Linked DNA regions of Thermocoleostomius sinensis A174. The protein of the gene in region 2 interacts with the protein of the main gene of each other region in a pairwise test. Links are inferred from orthologs where the notes say so. Each region holds a gene or a part of one and is shown on either strand. Other genes may lie near its edges.

Region 1 (15,694 bases), 2.0 Mb from region 2 along the record:
CGCTTTCGCGGGTTGCAGAGTAGAAGGAACCGCAACTGATCGTGGTTTTGCCCACGATCGCAAATGCTTGACCGCATAATCAATTTCTTCGGTTACGAGTCGAATTTCAGCAAAGTAGCTCTCAAACGCGGGTTTATTGAGGTCTGTCTTTAGCGCTGCTAGAATGGCATCTTCCTGATCGGCAATCGTTTGTCGCAGTCGCTTTAACTGGTCAATGCGAAACTTTAACTCTTGAGTTTGACCAGTGCGAAAGAAAGCTCGCTGCTGTTGAACGAGGTTGCTGACCGGCTCGGCAGTTATGTTACCCATGCTACTGATTAAAAACTATCAACCTGATTAACAGCAATCCTATCTTTCTGCAAGCGATCGTCTGGGGATTTTCAGACGACATTGTTTTAATCAAAGTAAAAGGTTCGGTTATTTTGAAATTCTCATCGGTTTCCCCTTGCGGCATCCCCACTCCTCCTCGCTACAATGGATATCAAGTTCTGCTGCGACGTTGGTGACTGCCAATAATGTTTTATGATCTATGCCTTATGAACAAGGGGAGCGAGTTACTTCAGTGGCAGTAGACCGGGCATGTACCCGGAAACTTAAAGCTGAGGTCAAGATCCCCACCTGGAGTATTCCAGGTCAAAAACTGAGGTAAGACGGCGTTGCGGGGGGCTTTTAAAGCGTTTGATTCGTGCTAAAGGGCTTCTTGTCCTTGCTAAGACAGGTAGAATTTGTGTCAGGCTGATGCTTCAATCGCGACAACAGCGGGGCGGCAGCTAACAGGGTTTGAGTATAGGGATGCTGTGGATGGGAAAAAATTTGCCCTGTCTCCCCTATTTCCACAATTTTGCCTGCATTCATGACCGCAATGCGATCGCACAAAAATCGAGCAACCCATAGATCGTGAGTAATGAACAAATAGGTCAGGTCAAATTCTTGCTTCAATTCCAGCATTAAATTGAGCACTTGAGCTTGTACACTGGCATCGAGCATACTGACTGGTTCATCACAAACTAGCAGTTTGGGACGGGTAATTAGAGCGCGGGCGATCGCCACTCGCTGTTGTTGCCCACCTGATAACTCATTCGGGTAGCGGGAGTAAAAGGCCTCGGCTGGCACCAACCCAACCCGCTCTAGCATAGCTTGGGCTTGGGACTGGGCTGTAGCGGCATCGGCCAAACCATGAATCAGCAACGGATCAGCAATACTATCGCCTACCATCATCAATGGATTTAGACACGCATGAGGGTCTTGAAACACCATCTGCATCTGGCGTCGCTGTTGCCGCAATGCTTGCCGCGAGAAGGTTGTTAGATCGTGTCCTAAAAATTCTACCCTTCCAGCCGTGGGTCGGATCAATTGCAAAATTGTGCGTGATAACGTGCTCTTGCCGCAGCCCGATTCCCCCACCAGTCCCAAGATTTCTCCAGGATAAAGTTCCAGCGAGACGCCATCTACCGCCTTGATGGTTTTATCTTGATCTGACGTTAGCCACCGCGCTACAAAATTTTGCTCTAGGGTATAGTGCTGCTGCAAATTTTCAGTGCGGAGGAGGGGTGAAGAGTCATCTGAGTTTCGCCCATTCCCTACTCCCCGCTCCCCAATTTCTGCTTTCTGTTTTCCTGCCTGAAGATGTAATGCAGCCTGTAAAAGGGACTGCGTATACTCGTGCTGTGGGTGCACCAATACGGCTTGGGCGGCTCCGGTTTCTACTACTTTGCCTTGATACATGACAGCAATGCGATCGCAGTACTCACCGACCATGGCCAAATCATGGGAAATTAAAATTAGCGCCATCTGTCGCTCTTGGCACAACCGAGTCAGTTCTTGCAGAATTTGAGCCGAAACCGTGACATCCAAACTAGTAGTCGGTTCATCGGCAACGATCAGTTTGGGATTGAGCAATAATGCTAGGGCGATCGCCACTCGTTGCCGCATTCCACCACTAAACTCATGGGGATATTGAGACCACCGACTCGCAGGAATTTTCACTGCTTCTAATGTGGCAATGGCTCGATCTTTGGCTTGTCGCCGAGACAAGTTGGGCTGATGCGCTCGCAAGGTTTCCAAACAGTGCTCTCCGATCGTCATCACCGGATCTAGGCGGGTCATCGGGTCTTGAAAGACCAGCGCTACGGCTTCTCCCCGAAAGCAACGTAATTCTTTAGGCGAAAAGTCAAACACCGATCGTCCTTCAAACAATACTCGCCCTTCAATCCGGGTAGAGGGAGGCAACAATCGCATGGCTGCCCGCCCCAAGGTCGATTTGCCACAGCCGGATTCTCCTACAATCCCTAGCCTTTCGCCCGCCTGTAGGGCGATCGACACCTCATCGACCGCCCACTCAATGGCGTCCTTAGCAGTCCGCTGCGGTGGATAGGCAACCCGCAAGTTCTCAAGTTGAAACAGAGCGTCAGTCGTCATAGGCAGAGAGGCTAGAGGCTAAAGGATGAAGGATCAAATTCAAACTCCTGGTACAAAGCCGTTAAGCTAATCCTGTTCTAACAGTCCTTCCGTAGCGATTACAAAAGGAAAGCATATTCAAGAACAGTTAACTGTTAGGACTCTAGAGGCAGACCCAGCCAGTCTTTGAGATGCGATCGGAGCGCTTGGCTAAATGTAGGACGGCGCTCAAACTGAAGGCTACGAGTTGGTTTACGGGTTTCATCCAACATCCAGCCATAGTCACTACTCAACCGCAGTTTATCCTGCCAATCGGAAATGGACACAATCCATCGCGAGGACTCTTCTTCATATCCGCACACATAAAAGACATAATTAAACGTATTTTGCTTACCAGGAGCCACCGTCGAAGGTTGCCCAAATTTTTCCTGAAGAATCGAGCGAGTGCGATCGACCACCTCAACACCATTGAACTCTTCCAGCGTTTTTACCGCCAATGTTAGAGCAAAATAAAACTCTTCTACCGACACAAACTCTAACTGCATAATCTCCGCAATCCCTGCTGCAACCAAGAGTGTATCACCCAGAAGCATGAAGAGTGAGCGATGAGACACGAAAAAGCTAAAGGAGAAAACAAGGAGAAAACAATGTCTGACAAACTTTTCCCAAATTTGGGATAACTAAAAATATCTTCCCGACTCCTAACATCCAACCCTGTATCCCCGCTGCCCAATGACCTACCGCCTGCGCGTTGCTGATCTTCCTGCTGCTGAACGACCCCGTGAGCGCTTGATGACTTACGGAGCAAAGAGTTTGTCTACGGCTGAGCTAATTGCCATTTTGCTAGGAACGGGGCAAGGTCCAGGCAAACTCTCGGCCGTGGGACTAGGGCAGCATATTTTGCAAAAATTAGGAGAACATCAGCGCGATTCGCTGGCGGTGTTGCGCGATGTGAGCGTCCAAGAATTAATGCAGATTCCTGGGGTGGGTGTAGCGAAGTCCACCACAATCGTTGCGGCGATCGAACTAGGTAAGCGGGTGCTTTATTCCCGTCCGCCCGATCGAACGGTGATTGATGATCCCAGTGTAGCCGCTGCCATCCTCAGTGGTGATCTAATGTGGCAAGCCCAAGAACGCTTTGCTGTGCTGTTGCTCGATGTTAAGCATCGACTGGTAGGAACTCAAATTATTAGCGTTGGGACGGCGACCGAAACTTTAGCCCATCCTCGGGATATTTTTCGAGAAGTGATTCGTCAAGGAGCCGTCCGAGTCATTGTGGCACATAACCACCCCTCAGGGAATGTAGAGCCAAGCCCAGAGGATATCGCCTTAACTCGTCAGCTTTTAGCGGGAGCACAGATCTTGAATATTCCGTTGTTGGATCACCTCATTCTAGGAGATGGTCATTATCGCAGCCTGCGTCAATCTACCACTCTTTGGCAGGAATTTCCTCAAGGTGATTAACATAATTAGGGAAATTCTACATGGGCAAACCCCGCCAATGCGAACAAGCGACAGGTTTATAGCGGAAGAGGGAACATGAGTGGTTGCATCCTGTGCTATCCTGACCTATACTTGAACCTCGGATTTAATAATTTTGTCCATTTGTATAAGATGCTATAGGAGGGTTCTATTCCTGAAACGCTTACCCTAACTCTTAGTTTGAAAGGCAATCGTGAAGTCAGAGACAATTGCCAGCTATTTCGTCTTGCAGGTTTGTTAGATGCGTATTCGGAACAGGCCTTCCTCAAGGCGTTAGAAAAGTTTTCTGAAGAAAATCCTAAAAACATTATTCTTGATCTATCGCAAATTGACTTCATTGACAGTTCTGGTATTGGAGCGTTGGTCAAGCTTGCTAAAAAAGTTCAGAATAATGGGGGCACCTTTCAAACCGTTACTAATCCCAGAGTAACTCAGACGGTTAAGCTGGTTCGTCTGGAACAGTTTCTCTCTCTTCAACCCACCGTCGAAGACGCTTTAGCAAAACTGAAGCAAAGTTCGTGAACTTCATTAAGTCAGTTCTTTTTTCAAGGGCTGACTTCCACATGTCGCCTCGAGTTAAGCCAAGATAGTAAATGTGCTAACGTAGTGAGGTCATTGCAGGTGGAATCTGAAAGGATGAATTCAGATAGAATAACGGCTCAGCGATCGTCTGGGTCGCTTTTTTCTGTAGAATCTGCTGAATTCGCCTCGTTTTTGCCTCCTACAGCCGTAGCACTCGAGCAGCTTTCTCCAGCGGCACTAGCTTATCTAGGAGATGCCGTCTATGAACTTTATGTTCGATCGCACTATCTCATACCGCCCAAACGGTTGCAAGACTATCATGCCCAGGTGGTGAGACAGGTGCGAGCGGAGGGACAGGCACTTCAGTTGCGTCTGCTACAACCCTATTTAACGAGCGCAGAACAGGAAATTCTTCGGCGGGGAAGAAATGCAGCTAGCCATAAATCAAAACGAGGCGATCCCAAAACGTATCAGCAGGCAACCAGTTTAGAAACCCTCATTGGTTATCTTTATTTGACTAATCCACAGCGATTGTTTCAGCTTTTAGCTCATCTGGAGTTTGTGCCGGGTGCGGCCGATCGAGCCAGCGACGATCTTAAAGAGACTGCTTCAAGTTCAGAGAGTTATTAGCACAATCGATTAGCACCATTGATTCAGTATCTAGCTATCCCTCTAGACGAGCATCACTCGGCTTCACAACCTGATTTTACGAAGATTTCCACATCAGTAAAGGACTGCAACTTAGACATGGCTGCCAAGCATCATTCCTCTGGCTCATCCGATCGCCCTCATCGTCAGGGTGATTCAAACCAAGCTGCTAAAAAACCGTTTAAGCGAGCGGGGAAATCAACTCCAAAACTCAAATTTCGATCGGCTGATAGCAACCCAGAGGCTGCAAATAACCGTCGGCAACGCCCCGATAGTCGAACTGAAAAGAGAACTTTAAAGCCCATTGATTCTTCCAAAATTAAACGAGCCGACACATCGGAGCCAATGCCCGCGTCAGGCTCTCGATCGTCCCATCGTTTCCGTGCTCATTCTGCCGATCCCAGTCGCTCTAGGAAGTCACCCGTTGCCCCTGATACTGAATCTGAGAGCGATTTGATTTATGGTCGTCACAGTGTTCAAGCGGCTTTAGAAGGCAAACGAAATCTGAATCGCGTTTGGATCATTTCTAGGTTACGCTACGATCCCCGCTTTCATTCACTTTTATCGGCTGCTAAAGCCCATGGGACGGTGGTTGATGAAGTGGAACCTCGACGGCTTGATCAACTGACTCAGGGGGCAAACCACCAGGGAATTGTTGCTCAGGTTGCTCCATATGAATATGCTGAACTTGGGGATCTAATTGAGCAAGCGAAGGCTGCCACCGAGCATCCAGTGCTTATAGCCGTTGACGGAATAACTGACCCACAGAATTTGGGTGCAATTATCCGCACTGCCGAAGCAATTGGCGCTCAGGGATTGGTGATCCCGCAGCGACGAGCGGTTGGAATCACATCGACCGTTGTTAAAGTGGCTGCCGGAGCTTTAGAAACTTTTCCAGTGGCGAGGGTTGTCAACCTGGCGCGAGCACTGGAAGAATTGAAAAGCGCTGGTTTTTGGATCTATGGTACTGCTGTAAACGCCAGTCAACCGGTGGACACGGTTCGATTTGATCAACCACTTGTTCTGGTCATTGGTGCAGAAGGAGAAGGGTTGAGTTTGTTGACACAACGCTGCTGTGATGTTTTAGTCTCTATTCCGCTATCGGGTAACACTCCTAGCTTGAATGCATCCGTGGCAGCCGGAATGGTGCTCTATGAAGTATATCGGCAACGGCGATCGCAAACGTTTTACCTGGATGATATGTCAAGAGGTACTTTTCAAAACCCAGCGCAACACAGTATAAACAAATTGTAAAAAAGCGCAATTTTGCATAGGTCTCTGTCACAATTTCCGAGAAGCCGCTTTGTGCCTGTAATCTTCCAGAGAACTGGTAGGAGCTTATGAAAGAACTTTGGATCACTATTCTTGAATCCCTTGGGTTGGCCTGGTGGGTTGAGGTTGTCACAGAATCGCCCAAATGTACCTATTATTTCGGGCCCTTTGCCACCGCCAAGGATGCCAAAGCCGCTCAATTTGGGTATGTTGAAGACTTAGAACTAGAAGGTGCAAAGGGGATCAAAGTCGAAATTAAACGCTGTAAGCCAACCCGATTAACAATTGTTGAAGAGGAAGAAGATGAGTCTAACCCATTTGGGGGAATCTCGCCGATTCTTAGTGGACAACTTTAGGATTGCTCTCTAACCATCGATCGATATCACGCAATACTGTTTCTGTGATCTCCCATGGGAACAAGTGGGCTACGTTGTTGTAGCAATAGGCTTCACCATTGGGCAGGGCCTTGGCTGTTTCCAGACTGGATTGAGCGGTAATATGACGATCGTCGGCTCCGGCAAGGACAAGGGCAGGACAGCGCAAGTCCGTTAGGGCCGCTAGGCGATCGTAGCCTGCTTGTAGGCTTCTCTGTAGAGCTTGGTTAGCGAATGGGGAAGTTTGAAGGTAGGCGGTAATAGCCTCATCGGCAATGTGCTGATAGGCGTTTGCAGTATGTTGTTGAATTAGGTATCGAAACAGCGATCGTTTGCCAAAGGTATCGATATTCCAATCCCAACCGGGCTTGAGTTTATTGAGAATTGAGGCGATCCCCGTGTAAAGATTATCTTCCCATGTAACCGGCGGATGGTTACTGCGGGGACGGGCTGCGGTAGCCACCAAAATTAGTCCGCTGACGCGATCGGGTTGCCTCAGCGCCAGTTCCATAGCCAAAATTCCCCCCAATGACCATCCCAATACTAAACAGCGATCGAGGTGCAGGCGATCGAGCAGAGCTTCTAGATCGATCAAATGATCGACCATATCAAATGGACGATCGGTGCGGCTTTGCCCATATCCACGTAAATCGGGGGCAATTGTCTGAAAGCGCTGCGATAGGTGATTAGTGAATACCGACATACAGCGTCCTGATCCTGGATGTCCGTGAAGACACACGATTGGGTACCCAGTTCCTTTGGTTTCAAAAGCCAGTTGGACAGCAGCCATCATGGAGATCTTTCAAAAAACAAAACAACATAAAACAAAACAACTAAGAGTTGCCACTATAGCGAATCTAGTGGTTCATCTGCTTTGGTATCCCGTAGAGGAGCAGACTACAATCGTCACCGCTCTGGATGTCATGGTTGTGTTTAGACGACCCAAGGGCGATCGAAGCTGAAACTCGTGCCGCTCGATTGGCCGATCGCTTACGATTGTTGGAAGTTGATCCAACTGACTGATCTACAAACTGATCTACAAGAATAGCCCTGTGGGTTAGGTATCCCATACTAAAATGCAATAGTTCTGCTTGTAAGGGCGTTTGACGCCCCCTATGGCATGTAGACTGAACCAACATCTTCTGTTTGTTCCACTATGTCGTTCAGTTGGGTTAAATCGCTACTAGTTAATTGAGGTTATTGCATGGCATCCATTCGCGAGTTGCACAATCAACTCATCAGCAAAGAACGGTCTGCGGTTGAAATTGCACAAGAAACGCTCGATCGGATTCAATTACTCGAACCTAAGCTTCATAGTTTTCTGTGCGTGACAGCCGATCGAGCACTGGAGCAGGCCCAACAAGTGGATGCCAAAATTGCTGCTGGTGATGACATCGGTTTGTTGGCCGGGATTCCGATTGGTATTAAAGATAATTTATGTACTAAGGGGATTCCGACGACTTGCGCTTCTAAAATCTTGGAAAATTTTGTGCCGCCCTATGAATCCACTGTCACTGCTCGACTGGCTACCGCCGGAGCCGTGATGGTTGGCAAAACCAATATGGACGAATTTGCCATGGGCAGTTCCACCGAATCTTCTGCGTTTCAGCTAACGGCTAACCCGTGGGATCTAGAACGTGTACCGGGTGGGTCTTCTGGTGGTTCAGCCGCTGCGGTGGCTGCCGCAGAATGTACAGTAGCATTGGGATCAGATACGGGGGGTTCAATTCGACAGCCTGCTTCGTTTTGTGGCGTTGTGGGGCTAAAGCCGACTTATGGACTAGTTTCTCGTTATGGATTAGTGGCGTTTGCCTCATCACTGGATCAAATTGGGCCGTTTGGGCGATCGGTGGAAGATGCCGCCATTTTGTTGAAGGCGATCGCCGGACATGATCCCAACGATGCCACTAGCTTGAACGTCAAGATTCCTAACTATGTCAGCAGCCTCACGCCCAATCTAATGAAACAACGCAAATTTCGCATCGGCATTATTAAGGAGGCATTTGGTGAAGGGTTAGATCCAGTGGTGGGGAAAACCGTGATGGACGCTGTAGATGAGTTACAAAGGCTTGGGGCTGAAATCACCGAAATCTCTTGCCCTCAGTTCCGTTATGGGCTGCCCGCTTATTACATCATTGCTCCTTCCGAAGCGTCGGCCAACTTGGCGCGGTACGACGGCGTCAAGTACGGCTTCCGCAGTGACGAAACTCACAACTTGATGGAGATGTACACGAAAACTCGCGCTCAGGGGTTTGGTGCGGAGGTGAAACGCCGGATCATGGTTGGAACCTATACCCTCTCTGCCGGGTACTACGACGCCTATTACCTCAAAGCGCAGAAAGTGCGGACGTTGATTAAGCAAAACTTCGAGCAGGCATTCTCTCAAGTAGATGTGCTAGTCTGCCCCACTTCACCGATCACGGCCTTTAAGGCAGGAGAAAAAACCAATGATCCCCTTAGTATGTACCTAACCGACTTACTGTCGATCCCGATCAATCTGGCTGGCTTGCCAGGATTGAGCTTGCCCTGTGGATTTGATGAAGCGGGACTGCCGATCGGACTGCAAATGATTAGCAATGTGCTGCAAGAAGAAACCCTGCTGCAAGCAGCTTATGCCTACGAGCAAGCAACCCCGTGGCACGAACGATCGCCGCAGCTAGAAGACACGCCGCCATCCACTCAAACCACTCAGAGCAAAAAAACCAAGAAAAGCTCCGTTAAACGCAAGAAAGCATAAACAATCGCCGTGTTGCGTTCCTCTATCACTGGTATGTCGTTGATTCTCAAACTATCGCTACTGTTCGGTGGGCTACTGTCTACTGTTTACCTCGCCATCTGTGGCGTGCTGTATCTGCGGCAAACACGCATGATCTTTTTTCCGTCGCCCTATGTGGAGGTAACACCGGCCGGACTAGGGCTGGACTATGAAGAACTGTGGCTTCCCGTTGCAGCCGATACCGTAAATCTTACATCTTCATCTTCTCCATCTTCCTCACCGTCCCCATCTCTCCAACATCTACATGGTTGGTGGATTCCGGCGATCGCCCCCGAAACTGGAGTCTTGTTGTACCTGCACGGCAACGGCTTCAACATTGGAGCAAACCTGTCTCATGCAGCCCGGTTTCATCAGCTTGGCTTCTCGGTACTGCTGATGGATTACCGGGGCTATGGTCGCAGCGAAGGTGAGTTTCCCCACGAAGCTCAGGTTTACGAAGATGCCGAAACCATGTGGCACTACTTAGTGGAAACGCGGCAAATCTCACCCGATCGCATTATCGTTTATGGACATTCCCTAGGCGGTGCCATTGCGATTGATCTCGCAGCACGGCATCCGCAATTAGCAGGCTTGATCGTGGATGGCTCTTTCACGTCGATGCGTCACATGGTTGCCCTCTCACCGATGTTGCGGTTTTTTCCAATTGACTGGTTACTCACCCAACAGTTCAATTCCCTAGAAAAGATTAGGATGCTCCAAATACCTATTCTGTTCATTCATGGCACCGCCGATGCAAAAGTACCTGCCAGCATGAGCCAGACTCTCCATGAAGCAGCCCCACAGTCCCAGCTTTACTTAGTGCCGGATGCCGGACATAACGACGTGGCAGAGCGGGCCGGAACAACTTATCTAGAAACCGTCCAGCAATTTGCCCAGCAGGCGATTCGATCGGACACGGGTATTGGTCACAGAACTGGACGCTAACGCAAAGGGCAGCACCTTGGAAATTATCCGAAAACCAGCGTGAGTTGAGCCAGTGTTTCCACAAAGTCTGCTGTCTTTCAATCAAGCAATCAAGGTTTTCGGATAGAACTCCCATGCCAACATCATCGATTCAAATTGACGGATGTTGGCGCTTCCTGAGACGTGGTTTGTCCAGCGGGTTGCCAATAAACCGTGTTTATAGACAAACCTGTCACTTCCGACGGTAAGGTGAATTTGCTGGTAAATGGTACGGTTTGACCGGGTTGCACAATGCTATTGGGCAGATTCAATCCTCCCACCGCCAAATTGTTGCCCGCGCCAGTTTGATAGCCAATGCTGACCAAATCGATCGGTTGAGACGTGCGATTCGTGACACAGCCAATCAAATTGATTTGCTGGGGATTGCCAGAGGTAGGCTGGAACTGCAAATTAGACAAGGCAATTGGGGCCGAGGTTGTTGCGTCGGTGGTGGGTGGGCAAGTTGTAGGAACCGCATTAGGAGCAGCAACAGTCTCCGGAGCCGCCGGATCTGCAACTGCATCCGGAGCCGCCGGAGGAGACGACAGTCGTGACCACAAAAACGCAAAGCTAATTAATCCAACAATCCAACCGCTAATTCCCAGTAGGATTAAGGGGAACAACCAAGGAGTCCCCCGGTTTTCAGGGACAGGATCTCCAGCAGAAACCACTCCGTCGGCAGGCGGATTCGCGCTATTTTCCAGATCAAACTCAGCTAGCTGCTGCTCCAATGCCTCTTGAGAAGGTTCTTCATAGGCAGAAATTGGTGCTGGTGCTGGAATTTCTGTATCAGGGTAGGAGCTACTGTAGACTGGTGCTGGAATTTCTGTATCGGGATAAGCTGGTTCTGGAATTTCTGTATCGGGCATGGTTTCTGCCATCTCTGCATCTGCCGAAAACTCGTCGTAGGGGGTGTACTGGGGGTCATCTCCCATCAACGCCGAACCGGGGAATTGGTTAAACGAAGCGGTTTCGACAGTGCTTGGCTCTGAACGTGGTGCATCTGGATCATCAATCGATTGTGACCAACCATAGGACTGGCTTATCTCTTCGGTCGTGGGTTCGTCGATCGGCTCTTCGGCGAAAAAATCAATCAAAGCTTCATCGGACAACGGATCGTCAGAAGAAGCTGGATCAGCCGCCGCTGGATCAGAAAAGTCGGTCAATGAAAACGCCGAGGTATCTGATGTCATGGACGGATCTGCGGCATCTAAATCAGACTCATCCAAGATCCAATCGGTCTGATCAAATTGATCGAGTTCCGTGTTGGAATCATCTTCGGGTCTCGATGGTTGAAATTGGTTATTATCCTGTCCTTGCATTTGTTCTATAAAGGGGTTCGATTGCGGTACAACATAGAGATCCTCAGACTGATCCACGGGAGTGTCTTGAAATTCTTGCAAGAAATCGGGAGGAAACTCGGCGAGAGCGTCTGACTCGCTTGGCGTATCTGATTCCACTGCATCAGTCAGTGGGTCACGAACTGAATTCCAAGATTCTGGCGCGGCATCGATAGCAGCAGTTTGATCTGCCGAAGTATCAATCTGAGCGTCAGGTTCGATATCAACCCCTAACGATAGCTCATCCGTCAAATTTGCGAACTCATTCGTTGTAAATTCGTCTGTAGCAAAATTATCTGTAGCGATCTCATCGGCTTTCACCCAACTGGATGGTTCACTTGCAGCAACAGTGGGGTCATTGCCCGTGAGCGCCAGTAACAAATCCGGATCTTGCGGATCGGGAGCATCAAACAGCAGATCCTCGTCTGTTGTCAGATCGGGGGGAAGGGTCTCACCAGAAACCTCTTCGGATGGACGCGCCAGGTCTCCTAGTGGAAGGGTTTGGCTGAGGGCTGGTTCGTTCAATTCGTCGCCCAGGAAATTGAACAGCACTTCATCCGGTTCGTCGATCGGCTCTCCTACTTCATCTACGCCCATGTTTGCCACCAGGGGTGGCGATTCTTCCAGGAAATTGAACAACACTTCATCTGGTTCATCGTCTAAGGGTTCAGACGTCTCGGCTCCATTGAACCAGGATGGATCAAAGGTTAGATCAGCTTGTTGCAGCGCTGCTTCAATTTGTTCACTCAACGCACTCCTAGCATCGTCTAGCTCTAGCTCGGTCAGCAAATCGGGATCTTCGACAGGTTCTATCCACAACCCTTCTTGCTCATGAGACTGAAAGCGATCGTCCGCTTGCTCGCTTAAAAACGACTCAAATTGCTGCGCCGAGTCCTGTGGTTCCTCCTCGGTCATCAACTCAGCTAAGAAATCCCGCGCAGATTCATCAGACTGCTCTGTCCATAAGCTCTCTAATCGACTTTCTAGTTCCTGGCGCTGTGGATCAAACGGCGGTTGGGGTGATGGATCAGATAACTCTGCTTGCACCTGGGAAAGCTCTTGAATGGATTCGTCAAACCCAGGGAGAAACGACTCGAAAAAAAGATCCTGCTCCCAGGCAGGCGAAGCCGCTCCTATTTGCTGACCTGCAACTCTGACTGTTTTAATAGACGGAATATCCAACGTTTGAATGCCGCGCTCAACAAAATCGGTGAGGGATTGTCGGTTGGGAATTCGATCTGCCTTGAGCACAACATTCAAGTGATCGCCTTGTCGCTCAACGTAGGCGGTCATCCCTTTCGGTTGCAGAGCATTGTTCATTAAAGCGGCGATCGCTTGTGGATCACCTTGTTTGGCTTGTTCTAGGAGAAATGGCTGTGTCATAACTCAATTTAGTGCATCACTTGTTTTGCTTAATTTTTGCTTTACAATCTTGGCATTGGTTGTCTTGTGTCTTGACTTCGTTAGTTTGCCCACTCTCAGCCTGCAATTTTTCTCTGACCTATGAGCCTTGGATACCTTGCCCTCGTTCTTCACGCCCATCTGCCCTTTGTTCGGCATCCAGAAAGCGATTATGTATTAGAAGAGGAATGGCTGTTTGAGGCAATCACAGAAACTTACATTCCCTTGCTTACCCTCTTTGAGGGGCTGAAGCGGGATGGGGTTGACTTTAAGATGACCATGAGCCTGACCCCGCCGTTAGTGTCCATGCTGCGCGATCCGCTGTTACAAGAACGGTATGATCAGCATTTAGCCAAGCTTCAAGAACTGATCGAAAAGGAAATTGAACACAACGTTCATCATGGTCACCTCCGTTACTTAGGGGAATTTTATGCCACTGAGTTTAGCAAGGTCAGAGAAACTTGGGAGCGGTATAACGGCGATTTAGTGGCCGCATTCAAGCAATTTTTAGACAGCAACAATTTGGAAATTATTACCTGCGGAGCCACGCATGGATACTTTCCCTTAATGAAAATGTACCCGCAGGCTGTTTGGGCCCAAATCCAAGTTGCTTGTGAACATTATGAAGAAAACTTTGGCCAGCCGCCTAAGGGCATTTGGCTGCCTGAATGTGCTTATTATGACGGACTAGAACGCATGATTGCGGATGCCGGGTTGCGGTATTTTCTCACCGATGGACACGGTATTCTCTATGCGCGACCTCGGCCCCGCTTTGGCACCTATGCCCCTATCTTCACTGAGACAGGGGTCGCAGTGTTTGGTCGCGATCACGAATCATCCCAACAGGTCTGGTCGTCGGAAGTGGGGTATCCAGGTGCACCCGAATATCGAGAGTTTTACCGCGATCTTGGCTGGGATGCTGATTATGAGTTCATCAAGCCCTACATTATGCCCAATGGTCAGCGCAAGAATACAGGCATCAAGTATCACAAAATTACGGGCCGCGGCTTGGGGCTAAGCGAGAAGGAATATTATGATCCGCATTGGGCCCGCGAAAAGGCCGCTGAACATGCGGGTAATTTCATGTTTAACCGCGAGCGGCAGGTGGAGCATCTTTACCAAATCATGCAACGCCCGCCAATCATCGTGTCGCCCTATGATGCCGAACTGTTTGGGCACTGGTGGTATGAAGGGCCGTGGTTCATCGATTACCTATTCCGCAAGACCTGGTTTGATCAAAACACCTATGAGATGACGCATCTGGCTGATTATTTGCGGAAACATCCAACGCAACAGGTCTGCCGACCAGCCCAGTCTAGCTGGGGCTTTCGCGGATTTCATGAATATTGGCTCAACGAAACTAACGCCTGGATCTACCCGCACTTGCACAAAGCAGCCGAGCGCATGATTACTCTTTCCTGTCGGGAGGCAGAAGATGAGCTAGAGTGGCGCGCCCTCAACCAAGCCGCCAGGGAATTGCTGTTGGCTCAATCTTCTGACTGGGCGTTTATTATGCGAACCGGCACAATGGTTCCTTACGCAGTACGCCGCACCCGATCGCACTTACAGCGCTTCAACAAACTTTGGGAAGACATTAACCAGGACAAGATTGATGCTGGTTGGCTAGAAAAAGTCGAAGCGATCGACAATATTTTTCCCAACGTCAATTATCGGGTGTACCGACCGCTGATGGGCTAGGCAATCGGTGGCTCAGTCGCTAATTGTGGTGTCGGAATTATCGCTCGATCGCCTAGCAATTGCGCATGATATTAAGCGAGATAGATCTACGAGATAGATCTACAAAACCTGTCAACGATTACACAATAGCGGTGCCAAGGCTGCTAAAATCCAGCGTAAGTTTCTTTGACGACTTGCAGCAAATTTCTCTGGCATTGCTGAGCAGAGCGATGAATCGTGAAGTTCCTGACAAGCTTATTAAAGTTGGATGGCTTAGGGACATCTTCGTTAAATTTAGTTAGTTAAATTTAGCAACTCCGTTTCTCTAACTGCGTCTATTGTTTCAGTACAGCGACTCCACAATCCTTAAGACTTCAGCATCCACCTGGAAAAACAGCCTAAAATCGTAAATCTAAGCTTCGACATTGCGTTAATCCATGAACGACACCATCCTTGATGTTCGTAACCTCCAGGTAGAATTCCAAACCAGCGAATGTGTGATCAACGCTGTTGACACCATCTCCTTTCAGGTACAACGCGGGCAAACGCTGGGAATTGTAGGCGAGTCTGGCTCGGGTAAATCGGTGACATCGCTGGCGGTGATGGGATTAATTCCCTATCCGGGGCGCGTCACAGGTGGCGAAATTTGGTTTCAATCCCGTGACACAGACACACAGCCTGTTGATTTGCTGCGCTTGTCGAAGCCGCAAATGCAGCAATACCGCGGCGGACAAGTGGCCATGATTTTTCAGGAACCGCTGAGTTCACTGAATCCGGTCTATACCTGTGGCTTCCAGATCATCGAAGCGATTCGTCAACACGAACCGACGATCGCTCCGGCGGAAGCCCGGCGTCGAGCCATC
Region 2 (15,685 bases):
GTCACCCGTCAACGATCCACTCGATCGACTCAAACTAACTTTGCATCGCAATTGTTGTCTCGAAAGCAAACTCGAAAAATTGTTGCACCCATCATTGCGCTATTCATCTTTCTAGTTGTTTGGCAGTTGCTATGTATGTCTCCTACGGCTCCCATTCCAGCGCCAACACAAGTTCTGCAAGATACTTGGGAACTGATTGTTGATCCATTCTTCAACAATGGCGGAACGAATGTTGGTTTATTCTGGCAAATCATGGCTAGCTTAAGGCGGGTAGCGATTGGATTTACCTTGGCAGCCGTAGTTGGCATTGCGCTTGGGGTTCTGATTGGAACCAGCGGTTTAATTTACGATGCAATCGATCCATTGTTTCAAGTGCTGCGAACGGTGCCTCCTCTGGCTTGGCTGCCGATCTCGCTAGCTGCATTTCGTGACAATGAACCCTCGGCGATTTTTGTGATTTTTATTACTGCTATTTGGCCCATCATCATCAATACGGCTGTTGGGGTGCAGCAAGTTCCACAGGATTACAAAAATGTGTCCAGAGTGTTGCAACTTTCTCGTTGGCAGTACTTCACCAATATCTTAATTCCCGCTACCGTTCCCTATGTGTTTACCGGATTACGCATCGGCGTGGGGCTATCTTGGTTGGCGATCGTTGCAGCAGAAATGTTAATTGGTGGTGTTGGTATTGGCTTCTTTATTTGGGATGCATGGAACAGTTCGCTAATTAGCGAGATTATTTTGGCACTTGTGTACGTGGGAATTGTGGGTTTGCTGCTTGATAAACTCATGGCCTTCATCGGTAGGCTGGTTGTTCCTGGAGAAGCTGGAAGATAAGCATTTTCATCTTCTCACTATCCCTTACCCTTCATCCTTCATTATTTTCCACTCCCATGTCTACTTTCGTTGAAATTGACCACGTTGATAAGGTATTTTCGCTACCCAATGGCGATTACTATGTGGCCCTAAAGAATATTGATTTAAAGATTCACCAAGGTGAGTTTGTGTCGTTAATTGGGCATTCCGGCTGCGGCAAATCGACACTACTCAATATTGTTGCCGGTCTCGATCGCACAACAACGGGCGGGGTACTGCTAGAAGGACGGCAAGTGACGCAACCGGGGCCCGATCGCATGGTGGTGTTCCAAAACTACTCGCTGTTGCCTTGGAAAACAGTTTACCAAAACATTGCCCTGGCAGTAGATTCGGCTCTAAAGCATTTGCCCAACGGCGAACGGCGCGGCATTATTGAACAGCACATTGATCTGGTAGGGTTACGCCACGCTCGCGATAAGTTTCCCCATGAATTGTCAGGGGGCATGAAGCAGCGGGTGGCGATTGCTCGCGCCTTGGCCATTCGTCCCAAACTGCTGCTACTGGATGAACCATTTGGCGCACTCGACGCCTTGACACGCGGCAATTTGCAAGAGCAGTTGATGAAAATTTGTCAGGAAAGCCATGTCACCTGCATCATGGTGACGCACGATGTGGATGAAGCGCTGCTGCTGTCCGATCGGGTGGTGATGCTGACAAATGGACCCGAAGCTCATATCGGTCAAATCTTGGAAGTGCCGATTCCGCGGCCTCGCCAGCGGTTGGAAGTGGTGAATCATCCCCGTTATTATTCACTGCGTAGCGAGATGATTTATTTTCTCAATCAGCAAAAGCGGGCCAAGCGGCGGCAGTCTCAGCAAAAAGTGGCGATCGCTGGCAACGGCTTAAGCAAGGTGAATCTAGATATCGGCTTCATTCCCCTCACTGACTGCGCTCCGCTAGTAGTGGCTAAAGAGAAGGGCTTCTTTGCCAAGCACGGACTAGAACAAGTCACGTTGTCGCGGGAACCGAGTTGGAAGGCCATTTCAGAAGGCGTGGCATCGGGACGATTGGATGCAGCACAGATGGTGGCAGGAATGCCACTGGCAATGACCTTGGGCGTGGGTTCAAAGGCTCCTTTGCCGGTAATTACGGCGCTAGTACTCGATCGCAACGGCAATGCCATCACCTTTAGCCGCCACTTGTTCAACCGAGGCGTGCGCACCGTTGCTGATTTCAAAGCCCTGTTAGCTGACACTCCCGATCGAACGCATACGCTGGGCATGGTGCATCCGGCCTCAATGCACAACTTGCTGCTGCGCTATTGGCTGGCTTCGGGTGGCATTGACCCCGATCACGATGTCAACCTGACGGTGATTCCTCCGGCTCAAATGGTCTCGAACTTGAAGGCGGGTAATATTGATGGCTACTGTGTTGGAGAACCCTGGAATTCGCGGGCTGTTTACGAAGGCTTGGGCGTCGTCATGGCAACTGATCTTGACATTTGGGCTGGACACCCAGAAAAAGTGTTGGGGGTGCGAGAAGACTGGGTCAATGCGCATCCCGAAACCCACAAGGCCCTCGTGAAAGCTCTGCTGGAAGCGTGTGACTACTGTGATGATATGCGCAACCGCGAAGAGATTCTGGGCTGGTTGTGTCAGCCGCAATACGTAGGAACAGATCCCACCTATACGCGCATGGGTTTTCTCGATCCCTACGATCGGGGTACAGGAGCGGAACCGGAATGGTTGCCGCGCTTCAATCAGTTTCATGTCGATCGAGCCAACTGTCCCGGTCGGGCTGAAGGGCTGTGGATTTTAACCCAACTCGCACGCTGGGATATGACTCCCTTCCCCAAAAACTGGGTAGAAATTTTGGAACGGGTACGTCGGGTTGATTTGTATGGAGCCGCCGTGCGCGAATTAGGACTTCCCGATCTAGAACTCGATCGCGAACCCTTTCAGTTATTCGACAAAGTGGTATTCGATCCCGATGATCCGATCGGGTATCTCAATAAGTTCTCGATCTGTCGCGACTTCCGCATTGAAGAAATTAACATCGACGTACCTACTTCTGTTGCTGCCTGACTTCATTCTTATTCCTCCTCCGTACCACTATGCATACCCTAAACGATCTCCATCTGACTCCCGTTGCTACTTGTTCTCCATTTCTGCGGATTGAGAATGTTTCCAAGATCTATCCCACTCCTAATGGCCCATATCCAGTGTTGCAAGGGGTTGATCTCACGGTCAACGAGGGCGAGTTTGTTTGCTTGATTGGTCACTCTGGCTGCGGCAAAACCACTTTGTTAAACATGGTGGCGGGATTTAGCCAACCCACCACAGGCGCAGTTTATCTACAAGATCAACCAATCGCTAAACCCGGACCCGATCGCATGATGGTATTTCAAAACTACTCGCTGTTGCCCTGGAAAACGGCCTACGAGAATGTCGATTTGGCGGTCAAAGCGGTGAATCCTAACATGTCGGCGGGGCAACGACGCTCAATTGTGCATGAGCACTTAAACATGGTGGGGTTGACCGAAGCCGCCGATAAGCGCCCCGGGCAATTGTCGGGTGGTATGAAGCAACGGGTGGCGATCGCCCGTGCCCTAGCTATTCGCCCACAGGTGTTAATTCTCGATGAACCGTTTGGAGCACTTGACGCGATTACCAAAGAAGAGTTGCAGGAAGAGTTATTGACCATTTGGCGAGATCACCAAGTTACTGTGTTAATGATTACTCATGATATCGACGAAGCTCTATTTTTAGCCGATCGACTGGTAATGATGACGAATGGCCCGGCGGCCCAAATTGGTGAAGTGTTGGATATTCCTTTTCCACGCCCTCGAAATCGTGCTCGAATTTTAGAAGACCCCAACTATTACGATCTACGCAATCATGTTTTAGATTTCCTCTATCGCCGGTTTGCACACAGCGAAGATTAAATCGAGCAAGTTTGTCAACTGTGAGTGGATGGATTTAGTGGGTCTTCGTTGGCAACAGGGACAGCCACGTGACCCATTTTTCTTCCCCACTCGGTTCGCTAATCTACTGAATCTGATGTGTGGCGCTGAACGTGTGGCGTTCTAGTGTTTTGAGGCAGCTATGACAGAATGCACAAAAACTCTTTGCCCTTACTGTGGTGTTGGTTGCGGTTTAGAAGTGTCGCCACCAGCGCGTCCGGGTGGTAAAGCAACGCACCGAGATAGTCAAGGTAATCCCATTTGGCAGGTGCGGGGCGATCGAACCCATCCATCGAGCCAAGGCATGGTCTGTGTCAAAGGAGCGACGGTCAGCGAGTCGTTAGACAAAGATCGCCTCAAATATCCAATGTGGCGCGACAGCCTGAATCAGCCATTTCGCCGGATTTCGTGGGATGACGCCCTCAACCGAATTGTCGATCGGATTCAAACCATCCGTCGCCACCGTGGCCCTGATGCCATTTGCATGTATGGGTCGGGACAGTTTCAAACTGAAGATTACTATGTGGCCCAAAAACTGATGAAGGGCTGTTTGGGAACTAACAATTTTGATGCCAATTCCCGCCTGTGTATGTCGTCAGCCGTGGCAGGCTATCTGCAAAGCTTTGGCTCTGATGGTCCACCCTGTTGCTATGACGATCTAGAATTGACTGATTGCGCTGTCTTGGTTGGTACAAACGCCGCTGAATGCCACCCGATCGCCTTTAACCGACTGCGCAAACATCACAAGCGCAACCCGCACGTCAAGATGATCGTGGTTGATCCGCGCCGCACTGCCACCGCCGAAGCCGCCGATTTGCATCTGGCAATTCGCCCCGGTACAGATATTGATTTGTTCAACGGCATTGCTCATCTGCTGTTGCGTTGGGGCTACTTTGATACAGCGTTTATTGACGAATGCACAAACGGATTTTCCAAGTACACTAGCTTGTTGCCGCACTATTCCCCCGATCGAGTGGCGCAGCACTGTGGTATTGGCGTAGGTGATCTGGAAACAGCCGCCCGTTACTGGGGCGAGGCGAAGCGCGTGCTATCGCTGTGGTCGATGGGCATGAACCAATCCTCAGAGGGAACGGCGAAAGTCTCAACGCTAATTAACCTACACTTGATGACAGGGATGGTGGGTAAACCAGGAGCCGGACCCTTTTCTCTCACAGGTCAGCCCAACGCGATGGGTGGACGAGAAGCGGGAGGATTATCTCATCTATTGCCAGGCTATCGATCGGTGAAAAATCCGCAGCATCGAGCCGAAGTCGAACAAGCTTGGGGAGTGCCAAGGGGACAAATTTCACCGCAGCCAGGACGTGATGTGTGGCGTATGATTACTGGACTAGAGCAGGGTGAGGTAGAACTGCTGTGGATCGCCGCTACCAATCCGGCTGTGAGTATGCCCGATTTGCAACGCACCAAGGCGGCGCTGCGCCAGTCACCGTTTACAGTGTATCAAGATGCCTACTATCCCACGGAAACGACCGAGTATGCCCACCTGCTATTACCAGCGGCTCAATGGGGAGAAAAAACTGGCACCATGACCAATTCTGAACGAGTGGTGACGCTGTGTTCAAAGTTCCGCGATCCGCTGTGGGACGCCAGGGCCGATTGGGCTATTTTTGCTGAAGTGGGACGCAGGCTGGGATTTGTGGAGCAATTTAACTTCGCCAGCTCAGCAGAAGTTCATGCAGAATTTGTGCGGCTAACCCGCGATCGTCCTTGCGATATGTCAGGCATGAGTCACGATCGGTTGCGGCACGGCCCGATGCAGTGGCCCTATACCCAGGCGGATGCCGAAAACCCAGATGCGAAAGCTTATACAACGGGTAAACGGTTGTACACCGACTGGCGCTTTCATACGCCGGACGGGCGAGCTCACTTTGTAGCGTATCCTTCTAAAGGATTGGCCGAACCTCCCGACCCCAACTATCCGTTTGTGCTGACGATTGGACGGCTGTATGGACACTGGCATACCCAAACTCGCACGGGACGCATTGAAAAAACCGCCAAAATGTACCCAAACCCGTTCTTGGAGATTCACCCCCGCGACGCCGAAAAGCTGGGCATTGCTGATGGTGATTGGGCAGAGGTGCGATCGCGACGAGGCAGCATTCGCGTTCCGGCCAGCGTCACTAAAAACATTGCCCCTGGAACAGTGTTCGTACCAATGCACTGGGGTGCTCTGTGGGCCGACAACGCCGAAGCCAATGCCTTGACTCATCCAGAGGCTTGCCCCTCATCACTGCAACCAGAACTGAAAGCCTGCGCTGTGCAAATTCTTAAAGTTCCGCCGTCTACTGTGAGCGAATCAGCAGCAATCGCACAGGTCATTCCGGAAGCTAATCCCGCTATGCACGTTTAGCAATAGGGCTGTAAAGCTGGGATGAGGTAGTGAATCAGTGTCGAGGCATCGACTCCTAACTCCGATCGCTCTGTTGCCGCCATGATCCCGGCTTGGGCGTGCCACCAGGCCGCACTGAATACTACCTGTTCAATTGCCGTTCCCCGTAACACCCCCTGTGCTAACAGTCCGCCCATCAGCCCAGTTAACACGTCTCCTGTACCCCCTCGCGCCAAAGCAGGGGTACTTTCAGGATTGAGCCAAGCCGTGCCGTTGGGGCTGGCGATCGTGGTTCTGGCCCCTTTCAGGAGTACCACCGCTCCGCTTTGTTGGGCGGCTTGCTGGGCTGCGGTAATCCGATCGTCGCTGGCTTCTGCCAACTCGGGAAATAGGCGCTTGAATTCGCCCCAGTGTGGCGTCAGGATTGTGGGGGCAGTCCGAGCCTTGAGCGTAGGTAAAGTTGCCAAGTTGGCCAAAATATTCAGCCCATCGGCATCTAGTACGACCGGACGATCGCGAGCCAGGACTTGCTGCACCACCGGACTCGCCGCAGGCGTTACCCCACAGCCGCAGGCGATCGCGTTGTATTTTTCCATCTCCAAGTCCTCTGGCAACTGAGCCATTGCACCCGTATCATCTTCAGAGCAACCCATCACCAGCGCATCCGGCAACTGGGCAATCAGCAGTAACCGCATTGATTCCGGTACGGCGATCGACAACATCCCCACGCCACTTGCCCTAGCCGATAATCCTGCCAACACTGCCGCTCCCATGTATTGCCGCGATCCGCACACTAACAGCAAATGTCCCTGTTTGTACTTATGCGTCGTTGCTGGGCGGGACAAAGGCAGTGATTCGATCGCCATCGCTGGAGTAATTCGTTGCAGCTTGGGCGTTTCGCCTAACACCGCTGTAATATCAGCTAGCGGCAGCCCAAAATCGATCAAGTGAGACTCACCCATATAGGCTAGGGCTTGTTCTTGCAAAAAAGCGCGTTTCCACAGCCCTAAACACAAGGTATGCGTTGCCTGAATCGCTGTTCCTAACACAGCCCCCGTATCTGTGTGCAAACCAGATGGTAAATCAATACTGACCACAGGCTGCGACCATTGATTGACTTGATCCACCGCTGCCGCGATCGCTCCCTCTAGCGATCGGGTGAGGCCAAAGCCAAACAACCCATCAATCACTAGATCGCACGAGGCCAGAGCCTCAATCTGATCCTGTACGGAAATGCCCAAACTGGCGATGTATTGAGCATGGCTAGCCGTAAGATCTTTCAATTGGCTGAACGGTTGATATAGCTTCACCTCATAGCCGCTGACATGTAACTCCCGCGCCACCACCAGCGCATCGCCGCCATTGTGCCCCGGTCCCACTAACACCCCCACGCGAGGAAATTGGGATACCGAAAACCGCGATCGCACCCAGGCGGTAATCAACCCCGCCACTTTTTCCATCAACGCCGCCACAGGCATTCCCGCAGCAAACACGCGCCCCTCAATGTGGCTCATTTGCTCTGCTGTCACCACAAACCGCTGAATGGATTGCGATCGGTTCAAACCTAAAAACTGTTTAGAATCGGGATGTATCATGACCAGTAATCAACCTTGATAAGAACGAACATCAAATGAACCTCGATCGATTGGATCATTTAGTTTTAACGGTACGCGATCTGGAAGCAACGTGTGATTTTTACACGACCGTTTTAGGAATGACGATCGTGACCTTTGGGGATAACCGCAAAGCCCTACAAGTTGGACAACAAAAGATAAATCTACATCAGGCTGGACAAGAATTTGAACCGAAAGCTGCTGCGCCAACGCCCGGTTCTGCTGATGTGTGTTTCATGACCAGCACGCCATTGGAACACGTGATCATCCATCTGCAAACGCAGGGTGTCGCGATCGAGGAAGGAATCGTGCCACGCACGGGGACATTAGGAGCGATGCGATCGATCTACATCCGCGATCCCGATGGTAACTTGATTGAACTCTCGAACTCCATCGATTGCTGTGCATGAAGCAACCCAGCGACCTACCCTCTATGCTTGTTCAGTGTAGAGTTAAGCATGTCGAGTCAGATGTCTACTAGGCTTACCCACACCTTTCCTTATGCGTACCATTGCCGAAATCAATGAAAAGATTCGCCGTCGCCAAGCCGTTGTTTGGACGGTCGAAGAATTGAAAGCGCGGGTACAGACAATCGGAGTGGGGCAAGCGGCGAAGGAAGTCGATGTTGTGACAACGGGCACATTTGAGCCGATGGAATCGTCGGGCGCTATCCTCAATCTGGGTCACACCGATCCCCCCATCAACATTCGCCAATGCTGGTTAGATGGCGTACCAGCCTACTCCGGCTTTGGAGCCGTAGATCTCTACCTCGGTGCAACGCAAATGTCCGATTTTGGGGGCATGGCCGATGGCGGTGATGGTGGCGAGTTGCGCGACCGGGGAGGTGGACATGTGATTGCTGATCTAGTGGCTGGCAAAACGGTACATTTGCGGGCGATCGGACAGGTGAGTGATTGCTACTCGCGAGCTTCCTTCGAAACCACCATCACCCGCAACACTATTAATCAATTTTACTTATTTAACCCTAGAAATCTATATCAGAATTTTATTGTAGGGGTGAACGGAGGCGATCGACTGCTCCATACCTACTTGGGGCCGCTACAACCCCATCTAGGCAACGCCGTGTATTCCAATCCAGGGGCGATTTCCCCGTTGCTTAACGATCCTGATTTAGAGTTAATTGGCATTGGCACACGCATTTTTCTGGGCGGCGGTGTGGGCTATGTCGCCTGGGAAGGGACACAACATTTTCCGCTACAAAAACGATTGCCCAATCGCACCCCGATCGGCCCGGCTGCAACGCTAGCGTTAATCGGAGATGCCAAACAAATGCAGGCGCGCTGGGTGCGCGGTTGTTTTTTCAAAAGCTATGGCCCGTCATTGATGCTGGGGGTGGGAATTCCCTTACCTGTGTTGCATGAAGAGGTAGTAGCCCGCTGTGCGGTACAAGATCACGAGTTGGCCGCTCCAATTATGGATTTTTCAATTCCGCGACGAGTACGTCCTACCTTTGGATTGGTGAGCTATGCTCAACTTAAATCCGGTCGAATTACTATTGAAGGAAAATCAGTGCGTGTAGCGCCGCTTGCTAGTATTTATTTATCTCGACAGGTGGCGCTAGAGCTAAAACAATGGATTACGTCGGGCAAATTTACACTCACTGAAGCGGTAGCTCCGATTTCAATGGAACGATCGTTTCTGGCTCAGGAACAGTGGGGAACTCGTATTTCATTGGAATGAAAAGTTTTGAAATTTTTAGCCGCCCGATGATTGCTACCGATACTTCTCAAAACAAAACCTGCCCGTACAGAGGGCAGGGGCTGTGCTCAACTGAAGCAATTGCCGTTAACTCTCAGGATTATCTAAGTTGCGGCGCTTAATGGGACGAGGGCTGGGCGGGCGATTTTCTCGATTTTGCGGAGGAGTCGGACGATCGCTACCACCACTGCGAGTTGGACGCTGTTGACCATCGCGATTCTGCCAGCGCTTCCGAGGGGGGCCGCCCTGCGGTCTTCTGCCACCGCCGCCCCGACGCTGATTGAACGGAGGTCGCTTGCTGCGTTTTTGGGGCGGCACTGCCCCGATCATGGTGCCTTCTTGAACCACCAGCATGTTACCTTCTCGCTGAACATGCAAATCCCAAAAATAGCCGACAGCCTTGCCTTCTAGTGCCCCCACCAGCATGACCTTAAACGCTTTATTCTCGGTTGTACCCGGACGAGGCGCTCGCCGAATTTTCACTAGCAAGCGCTTATCTTCGATTGATTGATAAATTACCTCACCCCGCACTGAGAAATACCGATCGTCGAGATCATCAGCAGTCGCCTGGGCTGGAGTGCTCTCGGTGGCGACGCGGTTAGATTCTGACCCTGTTTCCGACGGTGTTATAGCAGCGGTATCGCTCGGAGCCAATTCTGTCTCAGTCTCTACCTGTACATCAGATTCTGCGGCCTTTTCCTCGGTCGTTGTACCGAGCGCTGTGTCTGTTGTTGCGGCTTCAGATGACTCATCCACAGCCTCTAATTCTGATTCGGTTGCCTCTGCCTCTACCAGCCCTGTTTCCTCGTTAATGGCATCGATAGCTGGCTCTTCGGTGTTGTCGCCGAATCGCTCGTCATCTGCGTCATCTTCTGCGTCATCTAATGTCTCTAATGTCTCGTCTGTTTCATCCTCAACCATCGCTTCGTCCACTAGATCGTCCGATAGATCGAGATCATCCTCCTCAGATTCATCTTCGGACAGGCTTAATGCTGAGTCAGCCATTTCCCGATTGAGATTTTCGGGTTCCCAAACGCCCACAATTTGCACATGCAAATTGCCATCGCCCTTCTCTCGGGTGCGAGGATAGACGACCCAGAGGTGAGACTGCTCCAAGTCTAGATGCTTTTTCACCAAGCTCATCACCCGTCCCAGCAAAACGGCTCCGATCTCAACGCCATCATCTGTGATAATTTCACCGCGTGTAAACTGTTCTCCAGACGGGACATACTTTCCGCGAATTAAGCCGATCGCCCGATATTGCATGGGTTCGCTGGCTGGCGGAATCGGTTGCTGTCGTAGAACAGATTGTTTGGCTGATTCGCCTTCCGACGCCGGGATTTCCGACGAAGTGCCTGCTGATGCAGTTGAAACAGCGCCAGATGGAGAAGATTCAGCAGCTTGAGGGGGCGTTGTAGACTCGGTGGAAGCAGTGGAAGCGGACTCTGTAGATGAGGACTCTGTAGATGAAGATGAGGGATCTGTAGATGACATGGTCTCTGACGGAGTGGGAGGAGCGGGAGGAACTGCAATTAAAGGTGAATCGAGAGGCTGATCCATTGCGTTTTCTGCGGAAGACGGAGGTTGCGGGACGACTTTGGCTGGATCATCAGCCGATGGCTTTGAGGACGAAGCCAACTTAGATGACTGATGAGACTTGTTCTGGGCAGAACTCATAGAACCTCCTTGATAGCGGGAACTCGCCGTTCACCGTTAGCTAGAACAGCAGCACATAACCTGAACACTAAATTCTAGTGTGGAATTAAACACTAGGTTAGCATTCAGCTTGAAAGTACTCTGCATATAGGTTAGGTCTTTAGGCAGTGAACTGAGACAATTTGGACGATGTATTCCAACAGGACTAAAATTCTAGCCTTAAGCTGGGAACAATACGTCTTAACTTCACAGTTTTCTGTCTAAGTTTCCAATTTCAGAGTTCCCAACTTTCAACGAAGTTATGAGAACGACCCTGTTTGATTTATCCATTTTGTTTATACAATTGCGATCGCCGAGATCAGGGATTTCTGCTGTAAATTCTCTGCAAAGAGTTGATTTTGGCTTAGTTTAGGACACTTGGCAGAGATCGCTAAGATGGCTGTAGAGTTTGGAAACAAAGTGTGCTTAAAAAGCAAAATCGCTGGATTATTACAACCGTGATGGCATTAGTGGCGCTAGCGTTTGCCGGACTGTCCATTGCCCCCTTGTTAGGAGCGTTTCAAAATACTCCCCAGGTTGCGGCTAGTCCTAGTTCCCCACAAGAGCGATTAGAAACCGAGGCTAAGGGCTATGAGTTAGTGCTTCAGCGCGAACCAGACAACCAAGCGGCACTGCGAGGTTTGATTGAAGTACGGGTTCAACAGGGAAATATTGAAGCGATCGTGCCCGTTCTGGAAAAATTGGCAGAACAAAACCCAGACCAAGCCGACTATCAGGTGTTGTTGGCACAAACCAAGCAGCGCACAGGAGATTTAGAAGGTGCGGCCCAAGCCTATCGCACGGTGTTAGAAACTCGTCCAGGCGATATCAATGCGCTCAAAGGGTTGTCAGATCTGTTGATTCAGCAGGAACGCCCGCAGGCGGCGATCGGGCTATTGGAAGAGACGTTAAACACAGCCGATGCGGTTAACCAAGCTCAGCCTGGCACGATTGATCCAACTTCAGTTCGGGTGTTGTTAGGAGAAGTATACTTCAAACAACAACGGTATGAGGACGCGATCGCCACGTATGACCAGGCTGCTCAAATCAATCCTGAAGATTTTCGCCCAATTTTAGGAAAAGCCCTCGTTCTGCAAGCCCAAGGCAAAACCGAGGAAGCAGCCCCCCTCTTTGCTTCGGCTGAATCGCTGGCTCCGGCTCAATTTAAAGATCAGGTGAAACAACTGGCTGCTGCCCCCAGTCCGTCCCCGGTTCCAACGACAGAGGTGACTCCTGAAGAGCCAGCAGTTGAGAGTGGGGAGTAGGGAATGGAGAATGGAGAGCTGCTCTTCGGTGGTTGATTCGATGGTTGATTCGGTATTCAATCGAGGGTGATTTGCTCTAGCACTTTGATTTCTCCTTCGTCGTTGACTGTCCAAACGTCGTAGTTGCCAACCACGTCGCCGTGTTCGTCTAAATTCAAGTTGCTGCCAGCCCCTTGATAGTCAATGTCTTGTCCTGATTTCAATAGCTTGAGACCTGTACAGATGTTGGTGACTTCAACTCCAGGTGGATTGGCGACCATCGCCAGTTGCTCCTTGATTAAAGCTCCGTCATTGGAGCTAGCCGCCTGAGCCGCTAGCATTAGTAGGGCCACTGCATCCCACGTATGGGCTACATAGGCTCCCGGTGTTTCCCCTAAACGCTCTTTCCACAACTCTATAAAGTTATCCAAGGCAGGACCCGATGCCCGGGGAACGGCTCCAAAGGCTCCTTTCAGAACCTCTTTGCCATCGTAGAATTTGTTGATTTCTTCGAGTAGTGACTGGGGTTGGATGTTGCCCGCAATTAAAACGGGTGTTCCTTGAGATAGTCCAGCTTCGTAAGCCGCTGTCAGCAATAGCGCTCCCCCTTGATCATCTAAGGCGGCTACAACTGCGTCGGGTTCTCCAGCATAGGGTGAAAAGGCTTCAAAAGCTTCAAAGGTTAAACTGCTGGCTTCGGGAGGATAGCGAGTGGGGTAATCTTTGTTGAGGACAGTTCCACCTAAGGCTTCAAAGGCTTCAATAAAAGCTTGTTCAAAACTGATCCCGTCATCTGTGTTGGCCACGACGATCGACACCCTGCGATAGCGGCGTTTGATAGCTAGCTTAGCAAGAGCACGAGCTTGATACATATCCGAGGGAACCGTGCGGGCCCAATATCCTTCAAATTCTCCGTTTGCGGCTCGTTCAGAGAAAACTGGGCTGGTGGTAGCAGGCGATACGATCGGAATTTTGTTTTGCACTGCAATATCCAGCGCTTGGCGGGCGTCACTATCGACAAAGCCGATCGCGACAACGTTAACTTTCTCAACCGAAATGAGCTTTGTCATAGCCGATGCAGCTACCTCTGACCGTGACTGATCATCCTCTACAACTAAACTCACGCTGTGATCGTTGACACCCCCACAAGCATTCACTTGGTCAATAAGCAGCGGCAAGGTTTCAATCATAGGTTGTCCAACGCTAGCCAATTCGCCTGTATATGGCAGGATGGCCCCAACTTTGAGTCCTTCTGGCTCTTCTACCAGCGGATCATCCGGTGTGACTGGCGGAGTGCTGCCTAAGGATTGACACGCAGCTAATGGGGCAATTGCGAAGCAGCCGATCACCAAGGACAACAGTTGTTTGTGCAATCGACATGTTTTGCGATTGAGGTTTTCACTCGTTAATGTTTTGCGATTTATCATTTTTATCAACCACACCATCAGCACCTATGCAGCCAACCACGCGATGCCCCTTCTTGATATCCCTGTCGTAACGACCTCGGCATCAAGGCGATGCTTTTAGTCATAATCCTCGCTAAACTTTTGCGCAAAGGACAGGTTTCTTAACTGCAATCGTTACAATCTGTCTGCAATCCGGAAGATGTTTCGGGAGTTGCCGTTATGATGAGTAGACCGTTGGATTAACCAGCGTCCAACATTCAACAATCTAATCCAAAACCTAATCCAACCATCTAATCCTAGGGGACTTTTCAGGGAACGCCTTGAATGTTTTGTCTCCCTTAAAACTAATTCAATCTGCTCAGGTGACTTCACGTTTTAACGTCGCATATGCCTTCAGCTTCAACGCAATCACGATCGGCATTAGGCAGCACCCCTACGGCTGCGTCCACAGGTGTGCCCTTTCCTCGCTCGGAACCCGGAGAAACCAAGTTTACTAACGCTGACTCTGTCGGTATGAGCCAGGTGATTGTTAGCTTTAACCAGGTTAGCAAGGTTTATCGCAATGGTTGTCAAGCCCTGGAGGCGATTAACCTCCAAATTCGTCGGGGAGACTTTTTATTTATTACAGGTGCATCGGGGTCGGGCAAGTCAACGCTATTAAAGCTGATGTATGGTGAAGAACGTCCAACACAGGGCGAGGTGATGATCAATGATGCCAACCTAGCGGGACTGCGTGGCGATCGGCTGTCAAAGCTCCGGCGTCAGATTGGCGTTGTTTTTCAAGACTATAAGCTCATTCCCCGGCGCACGGTCTTTGAAAACGTGGCGTTTGTGTTGTGGGCCCAGGGTTTTACCCGCAAGGAAATCCATCGGCGCTTGTTGCCAACCCTAAAACTCGTGGGATTGCACACCAAAGCCGATTGCTTTCCAGAGGAATTATCTGGGGGTGAACAACAGCGCGTCAGCATTGCCCGAGCGATCGTTAGCACTCCTCCGCTACTGCTAGCCGATGAACCAACGGGCAATCTTGATCCAGATAATTCGCTTCAGGTGCTCAAAATCCTCAAAAAGCTGAATGCGATCGGTATCACAATTGTCCTCACTACCCACGATGAGCAGCTTGTTCGAGCCACTCGCGATCCGGTGATGCAGCTACGCAACGGGCATCTGTTTCAGGCTCGATGAAGAGTATCGCTACTCGGATCTACCTTGTGACGTTTTATTCAGCTTTTCGAGGGGTTGCCGGAGACGGCACAGGCGATGTTGCCCGTTTCAGCAGCCGATCGCGAATCTGATTCAGTTGAGCTTGGCTGTCAATTGGCGATCGAGGCTGCGGTAATTCGTTATTGGGCCAGGTGTTTAAATCATTGCAAGGGCAATCTAGGGTTTGTGCCCCTAGGCTCACCATTGGCACAGGCATCGCACAGCGAGCGCACGATTCGATCTCCCACTGCGAGGATAGCAACTCATGGATACTTTGTGACGTGCCTTCTAGATAGCAACGATGACCATCAAACTCAAGCACCCGGTTCCAGCAGGCTTCAAATTCAGGGCTATAGTGGTTGTTCTGAAGCACAGGTTGAGGCAGCAGGGTTTCTTGCCCATCATTCAGCACAAGAGGCTTGCCAAGCTGGAACCAGTAAGCGAGATACCGTTTGACCTGATCAGAAGACGCCATAATTCCTTTGCACGCTGCTGTTATAACAAACAAGAACCAAAACTGTTAAACCAAAACACCAAAACTTTTACAAAAATAGAAGATTGCTAAATTGCTGACTCAAATGTACACAAGTCACTATTTCTGATCACTCTATCCAAAGAACGGCTCTGTAAAGTGTGATAAAGCTAGGATCTTTCTCTATCCTAACGAGGATAGGGCC

What was found.
Region 1: the proteins of OXH18_RS11995 (region 2) and rlmB interact in binary tests that used the Escherichia coli proteins (3 or more experiments, as listed by UniProt). The link is inferred for Thermocoleostomius sinensis A174 from one-to-one orthologs.

What each region holds. Positions count from the first base shown.
Region 1 is NZ_CP113797.1:4,782,288-4,797,981, forward strand. The notes cover bases 4,338-7,225. They hold rlmB (23S rRNA (guanosine(2251)-2'-O)-methyltransferase RlmB), read left to right. Parts: upstream 4,338-5,148; coding sequence 5,149-6,303; downstream 6,304-7,225. Other genes in these bases: OXH18_RS20610 (STAS domain-containing protein), read left to right, coding at 4,338-4,401; OXH18_RS20615 (Mini-ribonuclease 3), read left to right, coding at 4,516-5,031; OXH18_RS20625 (DUF1816 domain-containing protein), read left to right, coding at 6,390-6,677; OXH18_RS20630 (alpha/beta fold hydrolase), read right to left, coding at 6,661-7,225. Outside these bases: OXH18_RS20585 (aldehyde dehydrogenase), read right to left, coding at 1-309; OXH18_RS20595 (dipeptide ABC transporter ATP-binding protein), read right to left, coding at 670-2,418; OXH18_RS20600 (hypothetical protein), read right to left, coding at 2,553-2,942; RadC family protein, read left to right, coding at 3,130-3,861; more of OXH18_RS20610, read left to right, coding at 4,030-4,337; more of OXH18_RS20630, read right to left, coding at 7,226-7,485; Asp-tRNA(Asn)/Glu-tRNA(Gln) amidotransferase subunit GatA, read left to right, coding at 7,900-9,432; OXH18_RS20640 (alpha/beta hydrolase), read left to right, coding at 9,442-10,395; OXH18_RS20645 (hypothetical protein), read right to left, coding at 10,518-13,136; OXH18_RS20650 (glycoside hydrolase family 57 protein), read left to right, coding at 13,257-14,852; OXH18_RS20655 (ABC transporter ATP-binding protein), read left to right, coding at 15,269-15,694. UniProt on the Escherichia coli protein: Specifically methylates the ribose of guanosine 2251 in 23S rRNA.
Region 2 is NZ_CP113797.1:2,773,268-2,788,952, forward strand. Bases 5,435-8,313 are described here. They hold OXH18_RS11995 (NAD(P)H-hydrate dehydratase), read right to left. Parts: upstream 7,724-8,313; coding sequence 6,146-7,723; downstream 5,435-6,145. Other genes in these bases: OXH18_RS11990 (molybdopterin oxidoreductase family protein), read left to right, coding at 5,435-6,149; OXH18_RS12000 (VOC family protein), read left to right, coding at 7,759-8,151; OXH18_RS12005 (homocysteine biosynthesis protein), read left to right, coding at 8,243-8,313. In the rest of the region: ntrB (nitrate ABC transporter permease), read left to right, coding at 1-837; OXH18_RS11980 (nitrate ABC transporter ATP-binding protein), read left to right, coding at 894-2,900; OXH18_RS11985 (nitrate ABC transporter ATP-binding protein), read left to right, coding at 2,930-3,760; more of OXH18_RS11990, read left to right, coding at 3,921-5,434; more of OXH18_RS12005, read left to right, coding at 8,314-9,442; OXH18_RS12015 (tetratricopeptide repeat protein), read left to right, coding at 11,578-12,420; OXH18_RS12020 (ABC transporter substrate-binding protein), read right to left, coding at 12,477-13,826; cell division ATP-binding protein FtsE, read left to right, coding at 14,193-14,990; OXH18_RS12030 (hypothetical protein), read right to left, coding at 15,025-15,483. UniProt on the Escherichia coli protein: Bifunctional enzyme that catalyzes the epimerization of the S- and R-forms of NAD(P)HX and the dehydration of the S-form of NAD(P)HX at the expense of ADP, which is converted to AMP.